DNA from 3 places in the Gottfriedia sp. ABJ_BB2_2 genome. Region 2 is predicted to be linked to each of the others. Evidence: predicted binding sites of a transcription regulator. Region 2 holds the regulator's gene; each other region holds the start of a gene.
What was found. The regulator Rex, encoded in region 2, represses fermentation and respiration genes when NADH is low (regulators of the CRP and FNR family bind a similar motif). The targets are predictions, from matches to a motif close to TTGTGAAATATTTCACAA.
Positions count from the first base shown of each region.

Region 1: ACX6U0_RS17160 (formate/nitrite transporter family protein) is a predicted target of Rex. The motif match lies at 3,137-3,154, and genes of this name have one in related genera.
Region 3: ACX6U0_RS12180 (cytochrome ubiquinol oxidase subunit I) is a predicted target of Rex. The motif match lies at 2,851-2,868, and genes of this name have one in related genera.

Region 1 is NZ_JBVFKR010000009.1:61,939-68,541, forward strand. Features, by position in the region: gene ACX6U0_RS17145 (ABC transporter permease subunit) at 1-424, opposite strand, end outside; gene ACX6U0_RS17150 (ABC transporter ATP-binding protein) at 417-1,334, opposite strand; gene ACX6U0_RS17155 (GDSL-type esterase/lipase family protein) at 1,327-2,136, opposite strand; gene ACX6U0_RS17160 (formate/nitrite transporter family protein) at 2,260-3,063, opposite strand; gene ACX6U0_RS17165 (DUF2573 family protein) at 3,306-3,566, shown strand; gene ACX6U0_RS17170 (proline dehydrogenase family protein) at 3,756-4,673, shown strand; gene ACX6U0_RS17175 (YuzL family protein) at 4,856-4,996, opposite strand; gene ACX6U0_RS17180 (3-hydroxyacyl-CoA dehydrogenase/enoyl-CoA hydratase family protein) at 5,214-6,603, shown strand, end outside.
Region 2 is NZ_JBVFKR010000018.1:13,773-20,375, forward strand. Features, by position in the region: gene groL (chaperonin GroEL) at 1-993, opposite strand, end outside; gene groES (co-chaperone GroES) at 1,052-1,336, opposite strand; gene ACX6U0_RS20945 (lysostaphin resistance A-like protein) at 1,615-2,301, shown strand; gene ACX6U0_RS20950 (redox-sensing transcriptional repressor Rex) at 2,336-2,962, opposite strand; gene ACX6U0_RS20955 (ABC transporter ATP-binding protein) at 3,130-5,058, shown strand; gene tsaD (tRNA (adenosine(37)-N6)-threonylcarbamoyltransferase complex transferase subunit TsaD) at 5,277-6,302, opposite strand; gene rimI (ribosomal protein S18-alanine N-acetyltransferase) at 6,286-6,603, opposite strand, start outside.
Region 3 is NZ_JBVFKR010000004.1:276,819-283,421, reverse strand. Features, by position in the region: gene cydD (thiol reductant ABC exporter subunit CydD) at 1-255, opposite strand, end outside; gene cydB (cytochrome d ubiquinol oxidase subunit II) at 255-1,268, opposite strand; gene ACX6U0_RS12180 (cytochrome ubiquinol oxidase subunit I) at 1,265-2,659, opposite strand; gene ACX6U0_RS12175 (YitT family protein) at 3,046-3,921, opposite strand; gene ypeB (germination protein YpeB) at 4,087-5,427, opposite strand; gene sleB (spore cortex-lytic enzyme) at 5,440-6,153, opposite strand; gene ACX6U0_RS12160 (GNAT family N-acetyltransferase) at 6,342-6,603, opposite strand, start outside.

The DNA of each region.
Region 1 (6,603 bases), on a different contig from region 2:
TTCCATCACTTCTTTCACCGGAGACAATGTCAATTGTAATCACCATTACGAGTAAAGGTAGTAGTAACCACCCGATACTTTGTTCTATTAGCTCTCGAATGAATGTCGGTGCGCCAGGTGTTGTAGGATTAATATTATTATCTAAGTAGTATTGTTCTTGATCAATTTGGACCTTTAACCAGCTTTTCCATTCTTCAGGAATACCGGATGAATTTAAGCGGTTTTGTTGATCAACAATCTTTTGTTGAAGTGCAACCTTCCAATCATCAGTCCCTAAGCGTTTAATTGTTTCTTGCGTTTGCTGTAGCTGAGCATAGACAAAAATCGGGATAAGGACAGATAGAATTAGGAAAATGACTAGTATTCTTTTTTTACGAACCATTTTTTCAATTTCATTAAAGACGAGTCTTATTAATTCAGCCAAGTGCTTCGCCTCCCGTTATTTCCATAAATAAATCTTCTAATGTTACGGACATTGTACGAACCCCGTTAACTTGTATTGACTCATTTATAAAAAGCTGAATATAATCATGGATTTTTTCAGGTGACATGCGACATTGTATCACTTCATCCTTTTGAACAACATCTTGAATGGACGGATCATTAGAAAGTAATTCTTGCGCACTACTCACAGGTGATACTTTCCATTCAACTCGTTCAGCAGCTTCTTCAACAAGTTCTTTTACTGTAGAAACTCTGACCATTTTTCCTTTATTAATAATGCCGACTCGGTCACAGATCATTTCAATTTCGCTAAGTAAGTGGCTTGAAATAAACACACTGATATGATGTTGTTTTACAAGCATATGTATAAATTCTCTTAATTCACGAATTCCAGCTGGATCTAAACCATTTGTAGGTTCATCTAAAATAAGCAGCTTTGGATCACCTAATAGTGCTTGAGCAATTCCAAGTCTTTGTTTCATACCAAGAGAATAATTTTTTACTTTTTCATGTATTCTTTCATCTAATTTTACTAGCTTTACTACTTCATTGATTTTTAACTCGTCTGTTATATGTAACATTCTAGCGAACTGTATAAGGTTTTCCCATCCAGTTAAGTAACCATAGAGCTCAGGATTTTCAACAATACAACCAATTTCCTCCATCGCTTCTTTGAAGTGAGTTTTGACTTGATAACCAGCAACCTCGATTTTTCCTTTTGATGGAGAAATTAACCCAACCAGCATTCGAATTGTTGTTGTTTTTCCAGCTCCGTTTGGTCCTAAAAATCCAAAGACCTCTCCTTGGTTAACTTCAAACGAAATATTGTCAACTAGTACTTTGCCTTTTATGACTTTAGAAACATTTTCTACTTTTAATACTTTACTCATTTTTCTCACCTCGAAGCTGGCTTCCTATTTTTTTAGATAAGCGATTGGCCATTTCAATGTATCCGGCTTTGTTTGGATGGAAGTGATCTGTGTATAAATATTTTTCTTCTTCGTTGTAGAATAAATCGAAAGTAGGTATAACATATGCATTATCGAGCTGAAGTACTGTCTGTTCTAATATTTCATTCCATTTTGAAACGAAGCTTGAAGAGGCATCTAGGCCTTCTACATTATGAAAAGGGTTGTAATAACCCAATGCATAGATAGGTGCAGACTGGTTTTGTTTTCGTATTTGTTGAAAGATCGCTTGAAGATTTTTCTGAAATGTTTTTTCGTCAGGTCGATAAGATTGTAAGAATTGTTGATTTAGTTGTTCTGCTCCTGGAAATAAATCATTACCTCCGATTGAGAGCATAATAGTGTCGGCAGAACGAATTGCTTCTTGTACGCTTTTATTTTTAAGTTGAACGACTAAATCTGAAGTTTTTGCACCACTTACTGCTAAATTAGAGATTGTTGAGGATTGGTCATAGTCTTTTTCAAGTGTTTCTTTCACTCTTCTTACATAACCTTGTCCTTCATCATCACCAACCCCACGAGTAATTGAATCGCCTAATGAAACAATCATAATTGAATCTTTCTTATGAATACTTTGTTTTGTGTCATTTTCTTGGCTAACAATCAGTTTGCTTTTCTGAGGATTTAAAACTGTGTATGCACCTTTTATAAATCCATAAGTTAATAGTAAAAAACACAAAAATGAACTAATCATGATAAAATAAACGAATTTATTATACTTCATTTTGTCACCACCAAAAAAGGTAAAATTTTCATATATAATCACATTATTACCATATTAAATATAGATTTGCACGAAAAAACCTGTCTACTTAGTTTTTGGACAGGTTTAGGTAAAAATCATTCTTTATGAAATTTGTTTTAATTTTTCATGATTTACAGAGCTACGATTGTTTAAGTAATAATAACAAACGCCAACACCGATAGAACCACCAACAATATTACCTAAAGTAACTGGAACTAAATTGTGTAAAACATTACTAAAAGTAAATGCTATATCATGAGGCATAATTGATGCTAATGTAAAAACGGCAATATTTGCTACACTATGTTCATAACCAGAAAAAAAGAACGCAAATACCAATAAGAAAATTATGACCATTTTTGCCATATCGTCTTTTAATCTTGTTGGTAAAAAACAAGCAAGACAAACAAGCCAATTACATAATACTCCTTTAAAAAACAATTGAATAAAAGAAGCGTGTATCTTGTGATCAACAACATTTGTTAAGTAATGATCTATTGGAAATTCCTTGGATAAACCAGTAAAGTAGTACAAGACGGCAAAGACAATACATCCTAAAATATTACCAGAGTAACATGCAATCCAGTTTCTGATTAAATCAATTTTGCTTGTTTTTTTAGCCAACGTAGAGATTGTAAAATACATTGTATTACTAGTAAAAAGTTCTCCACCGCCATATATAATCATAACGAGTGCTGTGGCGAAAACAAAAGGATAGGCTACTGAAGTGAATAGAGATTCTTGTAGTCGGAAAACTTCTGCTAATTTTAAGCACACAATTAAAATAAAACTAATATAAATAGAAGCCAATGCTGCACGAGTTACATATTTATATATATTTTGATCTAATACATTCTTTTTTTTAAGAGCCAATTCGATGCAATACTGAATACTATCCCGTTCCAAGATGATCACTCCAATACATTGCTTATTATAAATAGTTACACCATCTAGTATAAAGACAATATTCATTGGAAGTTTGTGAAAGTGTGTACAATGTGTGAAATGAGAAATTATGCGATATAGTATGAAAATGTAATTAATAAACTAGCATTCATCTATTTTTATTATTTGCGAATGTATAATATAATTTCGTGTATCAGAATACATTTTAAAAAGTTATGCAGTATGTAGGAGAGGTGAGTTTTATGCAAAAGGAATTTGAACAAAAATTTGAAGCACTAATTAAGAAATATACAGAATTAATGCTTGGAGAATGGTCTGAGGAAAAACAAGAAAAAGTAGAGAAGTGGATCATGTACACATATATATCTAAATCTATGCCTCCATTGGCGAAACATTGGAATGAAACATACCCAGAAGCGAAGGAAGAAATGGTTCATTTAATTAAAGAAATAAAAACATTAAATGAACAACACCGAGACGAAATAGCAAATAAGAAAAAATAGGTAATAAGTTTTAGGACGTCGTATGGATGACTGATGACTAAAGTTATGATAATATAATATTTAGAAAGCGTTTTTAGTTTACACAAAATTCGACAATTTGCTAAAAAAATGTTTTAACGATATTCATTAAATGATACATTAGTATTAGATAGAGAGAGAAGTACGATTTAAGAATTTGGGGGTTAAGAGATGGAACAATTGATGAAAAATACTTTTTTATTCATGTCAAAAAATAAATTTTTAACGAAGATGGCAAAGAAATACGGTCTTCGTTTTGGTGCAGCTCGTTTCGTTGCTGGGGAAACAATTGATTTAGCAACTAGAGTAATCCAAGATTTAAATAAAAAAGATTTAAAGGTTACAATTGATTATTTAGGTGAATTCGTTGATACGGTTGAAGAAGCAAACGAAATGACTGATCATTGTATCGAAGCAATTGAAGCAATCGGCAAAAATAATTTAAATTCACAACTTTCATTAAAGATGACTTCAATGGGTCTTGATATTTCGGACGAGCTTGTATTAGGAAATATGCGTCGAATTCTTGAAGTTGCTACAAAACACAATGTGTTTGTAACGATTGATATGGAAGACTTTACTCGTTGTGAAAAAACAATTCGCATATTTAAACAATTAAAATCTGAGTACGATAATATCGGTACTGTAATTCAAGCTTATTTATACAGAACTGAAAACGATATCAATGATTTAAATAGTTTAAATCCAAACTTACGTCTAGTTAAAGGTGCATATAAAGAACCTGCAGAAGTTGCATTCCCAGACAAAAAAGACGTTGATGAGAACTTCAAAAAAATCATTAAAATGCACTTATTAAACGGTAACTTTACTGCGATTGCTTCTCACGATGAAGCTATGATTGAATATACTAAGCAATTAGTAAAAGAACATAATATCCCTAACGATCAGTTCGAATTCCAAATGTTATATGGTATTCGTGTTGAACGCCAATTAGAGCTTGTTAAAGAAGGCTATAATATGCGTGTTTACGTGCCTTATGGTACTGACTGGTATGGATACTTCATGCGTCGTTTAGCTGAACGTCCAGCTAACGTAGCTTTCGTGTTAAAAGGTATGTTCAGTAAATAATGAATTGAAAGAGACTGCTGAAAAGAGGATTGTCCGAGATCCTTATTTCAACAGTCTCTTTTTTCTTTTTATACAGGATTATTTGTGAATCGACCTTAATATAAATTCAAAAACAAAACAACATTATTTTTTATTATTTCATGGTCCTAGTCTATGGAAAAAACCTTAGTAAAAAAATATTCTTATTGACCCATATTTTCTCGTCCGTACTGCTGGTTGTTACTTTGTTTTCCTTTTTCCTGCTTTTGATCTCCATGACCTGCATTTCCTTGTACACTTGCTGCACTAACTGCACCCTTAGATGGATTTCTCTTCCGTCGCATAGTAATCACCTCCATTCATTAGACTAACCTAATACAGTAATCTTATTAGTAAAAAGGGATTGGCTAAAAATAAAAAAATATTAATTTAAACTTTTTGTTTATTGCGAAAAATTAGAATTTAGCATATAGTGAAAGTAGAGCTCATTTGCGATGGGGAAATTCTATCTTGAAAGTGAATGAGTATTCATTCAAGAAACAAGGAGGAGAAATGCATATGATCCAAAGAATTAAAAAAGCCGCTGTACTCGGCTCGGGTGTGATGGGTTCAGGTATTGCAGCACACTTAGCGAATATAGGTATTCCAACATTACTTCTTGATATTGTTCCAAGAGAATTATCTGAGGAAGATACTGCAAAAGGTCTTACTACCCAATCTAAAGAATTTCGTAATCGTTTTAGTCAAACGGCTATTCAAAAATTATTAAAACAAAAACCAGCTCCTCTAGCCTCAAAGAAAAATTTAGCTTTAATTGAAGCTGGAAATTTTGAAGATGACATGAGTCGTTTAAGTGAAGTTGACTGGGTCATTGAGGTAGTAGTTGAAAATTTAGCGATAAAAAAACAAGTATTAGCAAAAGTTGATGCAGTTCGTAAGCCTGGATCAATCATAAGCTCTAACACATCAGGAATTTCAATTGAAGCAATGTCTGAAGATTGTTCTGAAGACTTTAAAAAACATTTCTTAGGCACACACTTTTTTAATCCACCTAGATACTTAAAATTATTAGAAGTAATTCCTACACAACATACATCTCATGAAGTACTGTCATTTATGAAAAAATTTGGTGAAGATGTTTTAGGTAAAGGGGTTGTACTTGCGAAGGATACACCTAACTTTATCGGGAACAGAATCGGAACTTACGGGTTACTTGTAACAGTTCGTGAGATGCTTAAAGGTGGATATAGCGTTGGTGAAGTAGATTCAATTACTGGTCCGATGATTGGCCGTCCATCTAGTGCTACTTTCCGTACGTTAGATGTAGTTGGATTAGATACATTTATCCATGTTGCAAATAATGTTTATGACTTAGTAGAAGGCGAAGAAAAAGAAGTATTCAAGGTTCCAGAGTTTATGAAGGAAATGGCAGATCGTAAATGGTTAGGAAGTAAGAGCGGTCAAGGATTCTTCTTAAAACAAGGTAAGGAAATTTTAGAACTAGATCCAGCTACTTTTGAATATGGTGCAAGAAAAAAATTAACGACTGTTTCTACTGAAACTGTTAAACAAGTAAAAGGTTTATCAAATAAGTTGAAAGCGCTTGTATACGCTGATGATAGAGCTGGAAACTTCCTATGGAGTATTATTAGTCCAGTATTAGCGTACTCTGCTCAATTAACTGGTGAGATTTCAGATAATATTGTAGGAATTGACCAAGCAATGAAATGGGGATTTGGATGGGATTTAGGTCCTTTTGAGATTTGGGATGCAATTGGTGTTTCTAAGTCAGTTGTCCGCATGGAAAGCGAAGGGATTTCTGTTCCTAGTTGGGTGAAGGATCTGTTAGATAATGGTAATGATAGCTTCTACAAACAAGATAATGGTGTTGTTAGTTTCTATCATAATGGGGAATATGTTCAATTAGAGCGAAATGAAAAAGAAATTAAAC
Region 2 (6,603 bases):
AACGATTGTTGTATTTTCTTTTGTTACAACAACTTTTGAAGCACGGCCTAATTGAGTAATATTAGTCGTTTTAAGATCTAATCCTAATTCTTCTGTAATTACTTCACCGCCAGTTAATACTGCGATATCTTCTAACATTGCTTTACGGCGGTCACCAAATCCTGGAGCTTTTACAGTTACAGCATTAAATGTGCCACGTAATTTGTTAACGATGATTGTAGCTTGTGCTTCACCTTCAACATCTTCAGCAATAATTAATAATGGCTTACCTTGTTGAACTACTTGCTCAAGGACTGGTAAGATTTCTTGAATATTTGTTACTTTTTTATCAGTAATTAAAATATATGGGTTTTCTAATTCAGCTACCATTTTATCTGAATTTGTAACCATGTAAGGTGAAGAGTATCCACGATCAAATTGCATACCTTCTACCACTTCTAATTCAGTTGTGAAACCTTTTGATTCTTCAAGTGTAATAACTCCATCGTTACCAACACGTTCCATTGCTTCAGCGATTAAATCGCCCACTTCTGGATCAGCAGAAGAAATTGCAGCTACTTGAGCAATAGATTCTTTGCCTTCGATTGGTTTAGAAATCGTTTTTAATTCTTCAAGTGCAACAGCAACAGCTTTTTCGATACCTTTACGGATACCCATTGGGTTTGCACCAGCTGTAACGTTTTTAAGACCTTCACGAATCATCGCTTGTGCTAATACAGTTGCAGTTGTTGTACCGTCCCCAGCAATTTCATTCGTTTTGCTAGCAACTTCTGCTACTAATTTAGCACCCATGTTTTCAAACGCATCTTCTAATTCAATTTCTTTTGCGATTGTTACACCATCATTTGTAATTAATGGAGAACCAAATTTTTTCTCAAGAACTACGTTACGTCCTTTTGGTCCTAATGTTACTTTTACAGCATCAGCTAAAGCATCTACACCACGTAGCATTGCGCGACGTGCTTCTTCACCAAATCTAATGTCCTTTGCCATTAAAATGACCTCCTTAAAATTTTAAAAATTATTTTAATAACCTAAGTATTTTATTTAATTAACCTATAATTGCCAGAATATCGTTTTCGCGAAGTACAAGGTATTCAGTACCAGCATATTTAACTTCAGTACCAGAGTATTTAGAGAAGATGATGCGGTCACCTACAGATACTTCTAAAGCAACGCGCTCGCCGTTTTCAAGTACACGTCCAGTACCTACTGCAACAACTTTGCCCTCTTGTGGCTTTTCTTGTGCACTACCTGGTAATACGATACCGCTAGCAGTTTTTTCTTCAGACTCAACAAGCTCAATTACAACACGATCACCTAGTGGTTTTAACATGTGTAATACCTCCTCAATAATCTAATCATTATTTTTTAGCACTCATTAATATTGAGTGCTAACACAATTATTAGTTTAAATAATATCATGAGATTTTGCAAGTCCGAAGCTAGCACTTTTCTTGTCGAAATTTATTAATTTTAATCAACGTATTTTAAGGAAGTTTAATAAAAATATGTAAATACCTTTTAAGAACCTCCTTAAACGAGTACAATAATGTACATGTTGTTATATAAACCTTTGGGTTATGAAAATATCAACACAAAGGAGTTATCGTTTTGAAAACAAGAGATTTATGGATTTTATTAACGTATGTTTTGATTCAGTATTCAGGATTGTATGGTGTTCGTTTTCTATTAGACAGTAGTTTATACGAAGGTTTGGACAAAGAGACTGCTAAAATCGAAGCAGTTGGTTTATGGGGATGTATTAGTTTTATTACTGGTCTCCTAATTATTTTCATTTTATTAAGAGGTCCGATTTCGATTGGAATAAAAAATCTTTCATTTAGTTTTACGATGAAAATATTAAAATGGGCTTTATTAGGTTATGCTGTCACAATGTTTACTCAAATAGTGTGTAATCTCATTTTAATTTTAGTTTTTGATTTAGATAAAGGGTCAGAAAACACCCAGAACATTATTAATATCGCTAAGCTAAACCCAGCTTTTATCGTCATTCCAAGTTTAATTGCACCGATATTGGAAGAAATCGTATTCCGTCGTATTATTTTTAAAAAGCTATTTGAACGTTTTCCATTTATTGTTTCTGCTAGTATTAGTTCAATTATTTTTGCTTTCATGCACGGCGACTTGCCATTCTTTTTATCTTATTTTCTGATCGGATTTATATTTTGTTATCTATATAAACGAACAAATTCGATTTTAGTCCCAATTTTAACTCATATGTTTATGAACTCATTTGTCGTATTTCAACAAATTAAATTATTTCATTTCATCTATTAAAAAACCCCCATTCGATTGGGGGTTTTTAATTTCCTTATTGTTGTAAGAAGTATGCTAGTGTTTGTAATTCAACAGCCAAGTCAATATGATGTATTCTAATATGTTCCGGAACACTAATACGTGCCGGTGTAAAATTTAAAATACCTCTTATATTTTTACCTTTTAAACGGTCTGCAATCGACTGAGCGACTTGGGCAGGAACAGTTAAAATGACAATTTGAATGTCATCGTTCATTATTTCTTCTAATTTATCAAGATTATAGACTGGAACTCCACCTATTTCTGTTCCAATCTTCATTGGATCGATATCAAACGCCATTTCAATCTTAGTATTATTGTTTTTTATAAAATTATAATGTAAAAATGCGGTTCCTAAATTACCCACACCGATTAACGCTACTTTCATTACTTCGTGTTGGTTAAGCGCTTTCGAGAAAAAAGTTAATAAATAATTTACATTATAGCCATACCCTTTTTTTCCTAAGGCACCAAAATACGAAAAATCTCTTCTAATTGTAGCGGAATCTACTTTTACTGCTTCACTTAACTCTGCTGAAGAAACTCTTTGTTTACCTGATAAAGACAAATTCTTTATAAAACGGTAATATAAAGGTAGACGTTTAGCAGTAGCTTGTGGAATTTTAATTTGTTCCGACTCCATTTTACAATCCCCCACTTACTGTTACTGTAATTCTTTTTACTATATTGTGTAAATAGCCTTCATTTTAGTAATAAAGTACTTGTTCTACTGTAAAATATACACTATATTTATGAATTTTGACAGTAAACAGTTTAATAGATAAAAAATTTTGCAATGAGGTGAATATCTTGATCCTATTACAAGTTAATAATGTCTCCAAATACTTTGGTAGTGACATTATACTTTCAAATATTAAATTAGAAGTTCAGACAAATGATCGAGTAGCAATTGTTGGTCGAAATGGTGCCGGTAAGTCTACTCTTTTAAAAATTATCGCTGGTGAAATATCGTATGATGGCGGCGAATTAATTAAACCAAAAGATGTCACGATTGGATATCTAGCTCAAAACTCTGGATTACAAAGTGATCGCTCTATATGGGAAGAATACTACTCTGTATTCAGCCATTTAGTAGAGATGCAGGATAACATGAGAAAGCTAGAACATAAAATGACCCAAGAAGATGTTTATTCAAATCAAGCAGTTTACGATAAGATTGTAAACGAATATGATCATCTTCAATTTACATTTAAAGAAAATGGTGGATATCAGTTTGAAGCAGATATCCGTTCGATTATTAGTGGTCTTGGCTTTTCAAATGAAGATTATCATACAAAAATATCATCATTAAGTGGTGGCCAGAAAACGAGACTTGCATTAGGTAAGCTATTACTAACAAAACCAGATTTATTAATTCTGGACGAGCCTACGAACCATTTAGACATTGATACGCTTAGCTGGCTTGAACGTTATTTACAATCCTACCCTGGTGCTGTATTAATTGTGTCACATGATCGATATTTTCTTGATCAAGTTGTAAATATCGTTTATGAAATTTCAAACCACAAGCATCAAAGATATGTGGGAAATTATAGTAAGCATTTAGAACTTAAAGCTGCTCAATATGAACAAGATTTAAAGCAATTTGAAAAACAACAAGAACAAATCGCTAAACTCGAAGATTTTGTTCAGAGAAATATCGCACGTGCTTCTACTACTAAAAGAGCTCAAAGCCGTAGAAAGCAACTAGATCGAATGGTCAGAGTGGATAAACCACAAGGAGATGAGTCTTCTGCCAATTTTTCATTTACAATTGAAAAACAAAGTGGAAATGATGTACTTAACGTGAAAGACCTTTTCATTGGTTACGACCGTGTACCGACTATCGATCAATCAATGCAATTTGTTCTAAATCGTGGGGATAGTGTTGCCCTTGTAGGTCCGAATGGAGTTGGAAAATCTACATTACTTAAAACGATCATTGGAGATTTAGAAAAGCTACAAGGCAGTATAGATTTCGGAGCAAATGTTTTTATCGGTTACTACGACCAAGAGCAAGCTAAATTAACGTCAAACAAAAGAGTACTTGATGAGTTATGGGATGAATATCCATTAAAAGCTGAACAAGAAATTAGAACAATCTTAGGTAACTTTTTATTCTCTGGGGACGACGTTACGAAAAATGTCTCGTCTTTAAGTGGTGGAGAGAAAGCTAGATTGGCTCTTGCAAAGCTTATGATGAAAAAAGCAAACTTCTTAATTCTGGATGAGCCAACGAATCACTTAGATTTAGATAGTAAGGAAGTATTAGAGAATGCTCTTTTAGATTATCCAGGAACGATTTTATTTGTATCCCATGATCGATACTTTATGAACAGGTTATCCACAAAAACATTTGAACTTGCAAAAGAAGGTTTAACTCCTTACCTAGGCGACTATGATTATTATTTATTCAAGAAAAATGAAGCTTATGAAAAGGAACTGGCTGAAAAGGAAAACTCCGAAAATCAGATTCGTCAAACTAATCAGCAACCAATTTCAGATTATCAACAGGATAAAGAGTTAAAGAAAAAGCTACGCCAAACACAACGTCGTATAGAAGAGATTGAAAGTAGTATTTCAAGTATCGAAAAAGAAATTGAACAAATCGAACTTGAACTATGTAAACCAGAAGTTTACGGAGATTTTCAACTCGTTCAAGAGCTAACCATTAAGAAAAATGATTATGAATCAAATTTAATGTCTCTGATGGAAGAATGGGAGAACTTACAAGAATAAACAAAGAACGGATTCGCAAAAAGCGATCCGTTTTTTATTTATCTACATGATTATCCACAAAGAATTTGAAATTTTTAAGCTTTTACACAGACTTATGCACATTATCCACAATTATTATATAAAGTTATACACAATATTGTTCACATAATGTTATTAAGTTGTAAACAAACTAAAAAGACTTATCCACATATTTTGTTTAAAATGTGAATAAGTCTCTTTTACATTGTTTCTAAATCTAAACCTGGATTACCATTTAAAGCTAAAGTAGATACTTTTCCTTGTTTAAAACGAACATACGCAGCTGCACCGATCATTGCAGCATTATCAGTACAAAGTGAAAGAGGTGGAATGACTAACTCTTTATCACTAAATATACTCATTTCTTTTTGTAGTGAAGCACGTAAGCCTTTGTTTGCAGCTACTCCACCTGCTAACAATACTTGTTTTACATCATATTCTTTTGCTGCTTGAATTGTTTTCTTAACAATTACTTCTACTACACTCTCCTGAAAGCTTGCAGCAACATCTGCTGGAGAGATTTCAACACCACGCTGTTCAGCATTATGCATATAGTTAATCACGGCAGATTTTAATCCACTAAAACTGAAATCGTAGCTTCCTTCCTCTAACCAAGCTCTTGGAAATGGAATATTTGGACTACCTTCTTCTGCCAATCGATCAATATGTGGACCACCTGGATAAGGAAGCTTTAAAGTTCTAGCTACTTTGTCATAAGCTTCTCCAGCTGCATCATCTCTTGTTTCACCAATTACTTCAAATTTACTGTCTTCTTTCATATAAACAAGCTCAGTATGCCCACCAGAGACAACAAGAGCTAATAGAGGGAAATGCAATTCCTGTATAAGTCTATTAGCATAAATATGACCTGCAATATGATGTACACCGATTAAAGGTAAGTCATGTGCAAAGGCAATTGCTTTCGCAGCATTTACGCCAATCAGTAGTGCTCCAACTAAACCTGGACCTTCTGTAACTGCAATAGCTGATAAGTCTGTATAGTCGACATTTGCTTTTGACAATGCCTCTTCTATCACTAATGTAATTTGTTCAACATGTAATCTTGAAGCAACCTCTGGTACAACACCACCAAATCGCTTATGGATATCGATCTGAGTTGAGACAATATTACTTAATATTTCATTACCATTCTTAATAACAGCTGCCGATGTCTCATCACAGCTAGTTTCAATAGCAAGAATTAAACAATTATCTTTTATGATCATTTATATTCACCCACATTACTAAAGCATCCTCATAATTATCTGTATAATAACTTTTGCGAATTCCTCCATCTTGGAATCCAAGCTTTCGATATAAACCCTTTGCAACATCATTTGAGACTCTTACTTCTAATGTTAATGTTTCTGCACCAAGTTCATGAGCAGTATCCATTACTGCAAGAAGTAATTTTTCTCCAAGACCCTTACCACGATACTCCGGCAATATAGCAATATTCGTAATATGTCCCTCATCGATAATTACCCATAATCCACAATATCCAATAATTTCATGATCAACCTCTGC
Region 3 (6,603 bases), on a different contig from region 2:
TACAGCAAGGTCAGCAAAACGTTCAGAATACTTTTGTTTAATTGAATTGATGATATACCGACAAATGAAAGCGATAATGAAGAAAATAGTAGCGTAAAATATTTCGCTACTACTTTTCCCATTAAATAAACTAACAATTGCTTTTGAAAGCATATATGCTTGAACGACTATGGCCGTCCCTTGAATAACAGTTAATGCGATTAATAGAATGAATAACTTCGACATTCCATTATATTTAAGCAGATTTTTTCCCATTAATATGTCAAATCCTTCTCGTCTACACGTTTTCTAAACACATAGTAACTCCAAATCTGGTATCCGAGTACAAATGGTAATAATGTACACGAAACGATTGTCATAACTTTTAATGAATACGGACCCGAAGATGCATTATAAACAGTTAAATCATATGCATTTTTTATCGAGCTCACCATCACTCTTGGAAACAATGCAGTAAATATCGTACTTATTGTTAATGCAATCCCTAAACCTGTCATAGCAAATGACCAACCATCTCTCTGTTTAGAGATAAAGAATGCCGCAAGTACATAGGCTACAACGATACATAAAATTAGTGGTACTGTAACTTGTGCTCTAACTGAAAACAAATCAGTCTCGAAATATGATAAAACAGTAAATATGATTAATGAAATAAGTACAGGTAATATTAATTTACTAGCAAATGTTCGAGCACGAGACCTTAGATCTCCTACTGTTTTTAACGTTAAGAACAATACACCATGTAGCAAACATAAAAGTGTCACGGTTACTCCGCCAACTACTGAATAAGTATTTACATAGTCTGAAAAGCTAGCAGTTATATTCATATTTTTATCAATTGGCATTCCACGCAGTATGCTTGTAAACAAAACGCCAAATAAAAATGGTGGTAATAAACTTCCGAAGAAAATGACCCAATCCCATGTTTTTGCCCACTTAGGACTATCCACTTTCCCTCTAAATTCAAAGGCCACACCACGACCAATTAAAGCCATCAATACGAATACAAATGGAATATAGTACCCACTAAACATCGTCGCATACCAGTGAGGAAAGGCTGCAAATATTGCGCCTCCTGCAGTTAATAACCATACCTCATTCGCATCCCAAAATGGACCGATTGTATTAATTAAGATTCTTCTCTCTGTATCATTTTTAGCAAGTAACTTTGTAGATATACCTACGCCAAAATCGAAACCCTCTAAGAAAAAGAAGCCTATAAATAATATTGCTACAAGTAAAAACCATAATTCATTCAGTTCTATCATAGGATTGAAGCCTCCCTTGCAAATGGATCAACGTTTGACTCATTATCTTTTACTCCGTGATCCGTTCCTTTCTTTATTTCCTTAACAAAGAGATAAACTAAAACCGCTGCTAAAATAGCATACATTGTTGTAAATGTTGTTAAGGAGAAGATTAATGATCCTTTTGTAACATTAGGTGAAACAGAAGCAGAAGTTGTCATTAATCCAAAAACTGTCCATGGTTGTCGACCTACTTCCGTCATAATCCAACCGGCTGAGTTTGCAATGAATGGTAAAGATATTAAAAATATCGTTGCCTTCAGAAAGTAATTCTTTGACTCTAATTTCTTACGGTAGCTATATAATAAGCCTAAGCATGACATCAAAATCATAACCATGCCTGCTCCAGCCATAATTCTAAAGCTCCAGAATGTTGTATTAACGGGTGGAATATAGTTGCCTGGACCATATAATTTCTCATACTCTGCTTGCAATGTATTCATCCCAGGTACTTTACCTTCAAACTTTTCATAAGCAAGGTAACTTAATAAGTAAGGAACCTCAACTTCAAATTTATTTTCTTTATTTTTCGAATCAATTAATCCAAAAACCATCCAACCTGCTGGGTCGCCACTATCTTCCCATAACCCTTCACTTGCAGCCATTTTCATTGGTTGTGACTCCATTAAATGCTTCGCCTGCGAATGGCCACTAAACGCTATACCAATACCAGCAACTAACGCAACAATCATTCCAAGGTTAAATGCTTTTTTAAATAGTTCTGTTTCTTGCTTTTTTAAAATTTTATAAGCACTAACACCGGCAACAAATAATGAACCTGTAGCTAAAGCACCGGCAATTGTATGCGGAAACTCAACTAATAGCTGAGGATTTGTAATGAGTGCAAAGAAATCATTCATTTCTGCACGACCGTTATGAATCGTAAAACCTACAGGTTCTTGCATAAATGAGTTTGCCGCCAATATCCAAAAGGCAGACATCAACGTACCAAAAAATACTAACCAAATACACATTAAATGTAATTTTTTATGAAGACGATCCCATCCAAATATCCAAATCCCTAAAAATGTCGATTCCATAAAAAATGCTAAAAGTGCTTCAATTGCTAAAGGTGCGCCAAACACGTCACCTACAAAACGTGAATACTCAGACCAATTCATACCAAACTGGAATTCTTGAATAATACCTGTTACTACTCCTACAGCAAAGTTAATTAAAAATAAGTGCCCAAAGAATTTTGTTAATTTTTTATAAGTTTCATTTTTACGATAAACATACAATGTTTCAAGACATGCAACCATAAATGCTAAACCTATTGAAAGTGGTACAAATAAAAAGTGAAAAACCGTTGTTGAACCAAACTGTAATCGTGCAAGTTCTAACATGCTCACATTACTTCCTCCTTTATTATGAAACTTTTTCACAAAGTGTGATAAGTTTAACTAAAATAATTAGAACAACGTTAGAGCAAATCATTTTCATAGAATCCTTTAACCATTTATGTTCTTATCTATAGTTTACTTCTGATAATTCGAATTGCCTCAATATTATATGTCTACTTTTTGTCTGTTCATTGTCTATTTTGTGACATTATTCACAAATTAGTTGATAATTTTAACATTCCATATTGCTAAGGGGTTAATCAACTAATCTTACATTTATATTGTTGCTTGATTTTTATAACAAAAAAATAAACCATTTCACGATTCGAAATGGTCTTTTATGTAGTTTACTTAAAATAGATAAACACCAAATTAGTTGATATGTTTATTATTTCTTAATGTGCTGCTTTACTTTTAAATCTTCCGCCTCTTACTTCAGCAATATCCGCAATTGCTAAAAAAGCAGTTGGATCAATATCATCGACTAGGTCCTTGATTTCTGCTTCTTCTAGTCGTGTAACAACACAAAAGATTACTTTCGTATCATTCCTACAAAAAGCCCCTTCACCATTAATATATGTAACACCTCGACCTAACCTTGATAATATCGCTTCTCCTATCTCAATACTTTTGTCACTAATAATCCAAACAGATTTAGATTGTTCTAATCCATCTACTACAATATCAATCGTTTTAAATGCAATGACATAGGCTAAAATAGAATACATTGCTCTATCCCATGTAAAAACATAACCTGCTGTTCCTAAAATAAATAAGTTGAAGATCAAGATAATTTGACCGACTGAAAATGGAATCTTTTGATTAATGATGATTGCCAGTATTTCAATTCCATCTAATGCTCCACCATACCGGATGGCTAATCCGACACCAATTCCTAGAATAATTCCGCCAAAAATTGTTGCGAGAAGAATATCGTCTGTAAAAGCCGGTACCGGATGAAATCTTGATGTGAAATAGGATAATACAATGATTCCGAAAATAGTGGAAAAGGCAAATGTTTTCCCTATTTGCTTATAACCTAAATAGAAAAAAGGAATATTTAAAACAAATATAAAAATTCCTAATGGTAAACCTGTTAGGTTTGAAATCATAATAGAAATCCCGGTAATACCTCCATCAATAACATCATTAGGTACTAAAAAAATTTCTAATGCTACGGCTACGAGAATTGCCCCAACACACATTGCAATTGCATTTTTTAAAATCTTTACTTTTTTTGATTTTCGATTAGAAGGATTCATTTCTGTCATATACAGTTCCGTCCTAAGTATTTTTTTCTTTTCCAAATAAAACATATAGTTAATGTTCGCAGGAAGTTCTCAAATTATTCTTTTCTAATTCTTAATCAATCTAAATCTCTTACTACAAAAAAAGAAAAACCTTAGTTACATAATTCTAAGGTTTTTCTATGTTATTTAATCAAAATTTTCTACAACATTATTTAGTTTTTTAATTTGTTCCTCAACAGCTGTATTTGCATTTATAAAGACTTGATAGGTATCGTTACCTCTTGTTCCAACAAATTCATAACATAGTATTTCTTGATTTAATTTATTTAAAATGATGGCTTTTCTTTCCTCCATTATTTTCATATTAGAATTCACGCTTTTACGTGCTTCCTCAATCGAAATTTTAGGTTCTGGAATTTTTCTTATAGTGTAAGCTGCTAAATAATTTTTTGCAGAAAATCCAACGATACTTCCATCATCTAATGCTATCTTCATCGTAATAGATTCTGGATAGATTCTAACGTTATTTACTTTTGAAACATACGTAAAGACACCAATTGTATCATACTGTGAACTTTGAGTGAGCTCCATGTTTGGATACTTATTTCTCTCTAAAAATTTCAAACCATTTAGTGAAGCTTTGTTTAAATCAATTTTTTGCTTTCCTATTTCACGATTACTAATTACCCAAAGTGGATAGCCACCTTTTTCCGTAATATCCATATATATTTCATTTTTCTGTTTTGGATCAGTAATTTCTAAACTATAATAATGATCCTTTAACTTCTCTCCTGTATGGCTAACTTTTATTTTCTCCGTACCATTTAATTCAAGAAACTTCTTCGCAATTTTTTTCGCTTGACTTTTCGTAATATCTTCACCTTTTACATTCGCAAGATTATTGCGGTTCACTTTAAAGTTTGTTAGTGCGGGATCCATATTTGCATCCGAGTACGAAGCAACGCTACTTTCCACTGACTTAAATCCGTCAATAATGACATTATTTTTTGGGTTTTGTTCTTTAGCATAAGCAAGCTCTACATCCATCCATCTTAATTTATCTTCAAAGACCAAATGTTGTACTTTTCTTAGCTCACCTTGTATTTCTGCAGAATTATCATATAGCCTTTGAAGTGTCGCATACTCTTTTTCACTTAATGGCTCCTTATCAAGGTCGCGAACAGCAGTCCGATAACTAAAATCACCAATGTTACTTAAAAACTCTTCTGTTTTATTAATAGGTAATAATCTTAAAGGAAGTTGCCCTACATTTGAATGTGCTTGAGATGTAAGACCCCAAACTTCTACTAATGCAGGGGACAATGATGTTTTTGACTTCATTGCTAAAGTGTCACCAATCTTATCATGAAGTAAATCTACTTCATAAGTCAGTTCATGAAATGCTCGTTGATAATTATTTTCTGCCTGAATCTTAACCGCCCTTTTTTCTTCACGTTCTGAATAGCCCCAGAAAGCTGTACCTATTAGACCTATTGATAACACACCAATTAATATTCCTTTCAACATAGAACCAACCTCCTATCTACAAAAAATATGATTACCGATTGTTTTAATTTGTGGGCGACTCCATATCCAAGCACTTGTTGCAGTTTTAGGATTAAAATAATAAAGTGCATTATCACTTGGGTCCCAACCATTTACTGCATCTAATACAGCTTTCTTAGCAGTTTCATTTGGGGTTAAATAGATTTGACCATCTGCAACTGCAGTAAATGCACCCGGTTCAAAAATCACACCTGATACTGTGTTAGGGAAGGCTGAATTTCCAACCCGGTTTAATATGACCGCCGCTACTGCAACCTGACCAATATATGGCTCGCCTCGGGATTCCCCATATACAGCATTTGCCATTAACTGAATATCGTTTTGTGAATACCCACTTGGTACATTTGAACCAGCACTTGTACCAGTTTTTTCATATTTTGTTGCTCTAACTAGCATCGCCTTTGTCTTCGCACCAGCAATCCCATCTACTGGTAGTCCAAAGTTATTTTGAAAGTTTCTTAGAGCCCAGTATGTGTTATAACCAAAAACACCATCTACTTTACTTGTATAATAGCCGTTATACTTTAGTCTTGATTGAAGTTCAATTACATCTTCACCAACTGCGCCCATTTGGATCACTTGATTTGTAAAAGCACTTACTTTTACGATTTGATCACTGCCTAAAAAAAACACAACGAAAATAATGAAATAAATCAACGGACCTTTTAAAAAAAATAGTTTCCGCATTTTATCCTCCTTCAATTTATGAGTCTATGTAAAACTATTTTTTTCAAAACATTACCAATTTATGTAATTACCTTTTCATGCTTTTCACTTTTTCGATGAGATTTAAAAAAACAATGCAAAAAAAGACCTCAATTTGCTTCTTGAGATCTTGTTTATGTTTAGATAAAAATTCTTCTATTTAACTCTACTCATTTCAAATATTCTTCTTTTAAGATACTGTATATTTCTAAATCTACTATACCTTTTCCTGACCACATTGTTGCTTGTCTAAGTATGCCTTCTTTTAGAAATCCATTCTTTAGTAAAACTTTTTTAGATAGTTCATTTTCCGACATTACTTCTGCCTGAATTCTATTTACATTTCCTTCATTAAATAAATACTCCAATAGTATACTTACCGCTTCTGTTGCGATACCATTTCCCCAATATTCTTCAGCCAAATAATATCCT